Regions from separate parts of the Ectothiorhodospira variabilis genome, predicted to be linked through region 2. Evidence: riboswitches for the same ligand, from Rfam matches in the RefSeq annotation. Region 2 holds a riboswitch; the other holds the start of a gene.
The links. Region 2 has a riboswitch for cobalamin ahead of LPW30_RS10635 (TonB-dependent receptor domain-containing protein). Riboswitches for the same ligand answer to the same signal wherever they lie in the genome.

Region 1 (2,175 bases), on a different contig from region 2:
GCAATTTGGCCGGTGGTTTCGTGGCCAAAGGTCTCATTATCATCGTGCCTCAGGCTCCATGCCAGATCATACCTACCCAACTCCACCTGCCATTGCGCGTACAATCCGACATTATCTCTGCGAGTTTCCGAATAGTCGCTGGAGACATTGACACGGTCATTTTGGTAATCCATACCTAACGTGAGCATGTGGCGCTCCGCGAGAGCCACATCATTTTGCCAATTAAAAAGATTCCTCGATGTCTCAAACTTACTAGGCCAGTCGCTAAATGTTTCCAACTCATCTCGACTATGGGCAACTGAAAAAGTACTGTACCAAATGTCCGCCAATTGCCCACGCACGCCAAATTGTGAGGCGTGCTGTCTGAATTCCTGCCTATCACCCGACCCACCACTGTCAAAATCACTCTCACCTTCCGCATGTAGCAGAGAGCCGAAAATCTCAAAGCCGTTTTTCAACTCATGAGACAAGCGGGCCGACACGGAGCTATTCTCATAACCATCCCGGCGATCATCGGCGGTCTCGTCTTGCACATTGATGCCATCAGTGGATAAATGACTGACTGAGAGATTGTAGCGAGTACTTCCCGTGGAACCGGACAGGCCCGCACCCATCTCCCTGGTATTGAAAGAGCCTGCACCCAGATGTGCCCGAAGTTTCGCGGGACCATCCCCTTCCTTGGTAAACACCTGAATAACTCCACCGATAGCATCCGACCCATAAAGACTGGTTCGTGGTCCACGGACAATCTCTACGCGCTCAATCTCTGCAGGAGGTAAATATTGCCACGCAGCTTGCCCCGTGGTTGCTGATCCCATCCGCACCCCATCAACCAGCAACAAAGTGTGATCCGAGTTAGTCCCACGCATGAAAAGACTGGTGGTCTTGCCAAAAGGCCCGTTCTGGGTCAGGCCAATACCCGCCCGCCCCCTCAACAAATCCACAAACTCCTTCGGCTGCAACCGCTCGATCTCCTCCCGCTCGATCACGGTCACGGAGGCCAGGGTCTGGTCGGTGGTCTGGGCTGTGCGGGTGGGGGTGACCAGGATGGGGTCCAGTTGGGCCACCTGTTCCTGGGCAGTAGCGAGGGAAGGAATGGCCAGCAGAACGGCTGCCGGCAGGAAGGATCGGGTTTGCATGAGTATGTGCTCTCCGGTGCGCCGCCCGCGCACCTGTGTATGGGCCAGGGTGCGGCACGAGGAGAGCAGCGGATCAATCAGACCCATCGGTGCAAGGCGCACCGGAAAGCCAGATCCACCGGAATGAGACCCGAGAAGACGAGCCGCGCAAAGCCCTCCGCAATGCCGCGTGAACGCATCAGGCCGGTCTCCGGGCTCGCGGACGGGTCATCTTTGACCGGGTCAAGGCACCTTCCCACGCTTGCGCGCAGTGGCTTCACGCCTTGCCGGGGTTGCTGCGCTGACATGCAGAAACCCTCGTCTCGCCTACCGTTGCGGGGGCAGCGCCGGACTGGTCTGCTGAATCTGGCAGACATACCGGCTTCCCGTTTCACCAGACGGATGTCAATCATCTGGCACCTGAAGCGAGGCGGTATCATACGCAAACGATTGTGGATATTCCAATGCGGGCCGCAGGGGTTACTGTCAGGGCAGATGGACATCCATGCACCTGAGGCGCGCCCATTCGCGGCCGAGGGCCGCTCCCACAAGGCTCCATTCAAGCCTGGGAGCCCCCCCCCGAACGCAAGCCCCAACGCGTCCGGTCTGCCTCCGGGGTGGGTTTCTGGAGGCGGGTGTTCGCCGCATGGATGCGGCGGTCAAGCCTACAGGGACGTATTCACGGCGTCCCGCCGCAAGAAATGCACCCCGGAGGCAGACCCTGGGCACGGCGCAAAGCCCAGGCACCCTGGAGGCAGACCCCAGGCATACTGCAAAGCCCAGGCACCCTGGAGGCAGACCCCAGGCATGCAGCAAAGCCCAGGCGCATGGGAGGAAGGCCTTTGGGCACGGTGCAAAACCCAGGCACACAGGAGGTATCAGACCCATTCGCGGCCGAGGGCCGCTCCTACAGGAGGCGGGCGCTGGGAGGGTTGGATACCGGTGGGCGCGGAGGATCATGCAGGTGGTCAGCACCCGCATCGCTGTTATGATGCCCTCCTTTCAAGCGCCCGACCCCAACACCATGAGACACCCCAACCACATAAGCCATACACCT
Region 2 (2,175 bases):
GCTGCAGTTGATGGTCGGTGTAGTAGAGGCTTCCGTTCCAGTCCAGCCAGTCCCCCGGGGCGTCATAGGCATGTTGCAGGGTCCAGCGATGCTGTCTCACACGTTGACCCACCTCATCCTGGGCCTGGTCCTCGCGGGGGTCGCCGAAGTCGCTACCCCGGGACCCATAGGGATGATCGCCGGTGAATGTGTGGCGCTGGGCACCCAGTCGGATCTCATGACCTTGTGTGGGCAGTCGGCTGAGCCGCAGCAGGTAGTCGCGGTCCTGTCCACCGGAATGGGGCATGGTTTCGCCCCCGCCAATACGGTAATCCTCACGATTCACGGCCCGCAGATGGGCCAGGGCACCCCAGTCCTCGTTCAGCCGGGTCATGAGGGAGGTTGAACCCAGCCATGCCTCATCCGCGCTGGCATACGCGGCTTTCATGCGAGCGCCCTGTTGCTGGTCTGGCAGGAGCAGGTCCTGGGCATCCTTGGTGGTGAATGCCACGCGCCCCCCCAGGGCCCCGGGGCCCTGGTCGGCCGAGGGGCGGGGGTCCACTTCCACTTGCCTGATCAGATCAGGGTCCAGACCGCTGAGGCTGCCCCGATGCTGGTGGAGATTGCGGCCTTCGCGGGCGCCGTCGATGTTCACATTGAGATTGCTGGCTTCCAGTCCGCGCAGATAAAGGCGCTGCGCGTTGCGACTGCCGCCGCCCACATCCACGGAGACCTCGGAGCGGAAGATGTCCGCAACATCCAGGGGCTGGTGCCTGCGAATGTCCTCGTCGGTGATTCGACGGCTTGAAGGGGTTCGGGACTCGAGAACGATACGGTCCAGTTCAACGACATCAGATGGATCATGGCTGGCCTGGCCCGCAAAGCCGGGCGACACCAGGGTGCCGGACACCATGGCCAGTAAAAGGGGATTCGACTTGTGCATGGACGTTCCTTGCGCGCACCACCCCGTGCGCGGTGATCGGATGGACCACGGGGTGTCAGCGAAGGAGGGCCGAACGAGAGGAACGCACCACCGGGAAGGCGGGAGGGTTATCCGTGACCGGCCCCGACCGCAGCGCCCCGCAGTGTTCGGGTCTGTTCAGGGCCGGTCTCCGGACTTGTGGCCTGGAGGGCGATGACGCCCTCCGGCAGATCTGCCTTCCCACACGGCCCGCCCGAACAAGGACGTGAGCCGCGCAGTGGCATGAGAGAATCTGCCGTTACCACCTACCGTTGCGGGGGCAGTGCCGGACTTGCCAGGTCAACCTGGCTGCACCGGACTTCCCGTTTAACCTGCCAGACCGGGACGGTCGACAGGCACCCAGAACAACCGTGGAGAATATCAGGTTAATTGGCGCCGATTCAACTTGACGAAGGGTGCTGATTCTGGAACTGACTCCCGTGCAGCGTGTGTTTGTGCACAGGCGGGCTGGGGCTTAGTCGATTTCCCGGTTTTCTGTCAAGGGGAAATCACCCATGGAGGATATTCAGAATAAATCTATATAAATTATTGAGTTAGCCTGGGGTGGCGATTTTTTGACCAATCTGACGGCAATGCCCGTCAGGCCAGGCTTTTCGGAGTTTGCCGACACGCTGTCCACAAAGATATCCACAGGATCTGTGGGCAGCGTGTCCGCCACCTGGAAGACGCGCAAATGATCAACCGATAAATTTTTCGATGACGGCTGGATGTGGTCGTCAACGCCGCTCCAGGCGTTGGCAGACCTGCTCGAAGTAATCTGCGCTCAGCGCTGGATTCATGCCCCGTTCCCGTCCCAGCCGGTCCAGTAATAGCCTTAGGCGCTTCGAATGCTGATCCTTGAGCGACTGATCCGTAGCCGTCGCCAATAGATCTTCCACCTCACGGATTTCCTTGCGCAAACGCAGTTCCTCCGGGATGAAACCACTGTTACGCAGGAGCCGATAGGCCGTGCGCAGCTCCTCGGGCACCATGGAGTCGTCTTCCAGGTTCAGTGGCTTGCCGGCACCGGGCAGATCCTGAAAGTCGCCCCGCCGCTCGGCTTCCTCAATGCGGGCTTCCACCATGCGGTCGATGAGATACATGGGCTGATAAGTGTCGGGGGTGACGAAGCTTTGCCGGAGGCGGGAAGGGACATCAGAATGATGGCAAGTTATCGATTCTGATGTCCCTTTCGCAAGGAGTCACTGACTCTCTGAGGATTCTGTAGTGGGCGG

Region 1: it holds a riboswitch for cobalamin, as region 2 does, so the genes downstream of both, LPW30_RS05610 (TonB-dependent receptor domain-containing protein) here and LPW30_RS10635 (TonB-dependent receptor domain-containing protein) in region 2, are expected to answer to the same signal.

Annotation. Positions count from the first base shown of each region.
Region 1 covers NZ_JAJNAO010000003.1:166,908-169,082, reverse strand. Annotated here, with positions in the region: gene LPW30_RS05610 (TonB-dependent receptor domain-containing protein) at 1-1,139, opposite strand, end outside; cobalamin riboswitch at 1,304-1,557, opposite strand; gene LPW30_RS05605 (cobalamin-binding protein) at 2,143-2,175, shown strand, end outside.
Region 2 covers NZ_JAJNAO010000009.1:110,067-112,241, reverse strand. Annotated here, with positions in the region: gene LPW30_RS10635 (TonB-dependent receptor domain-containing protein) at 1-922, opposite strand, end outside; cobalamin riboswitch at 1,066-1,319, opposite strand; gene LPW30_RS10630 (DnaJ family domain-containing protein) at 1,678-2,043, opposite strand.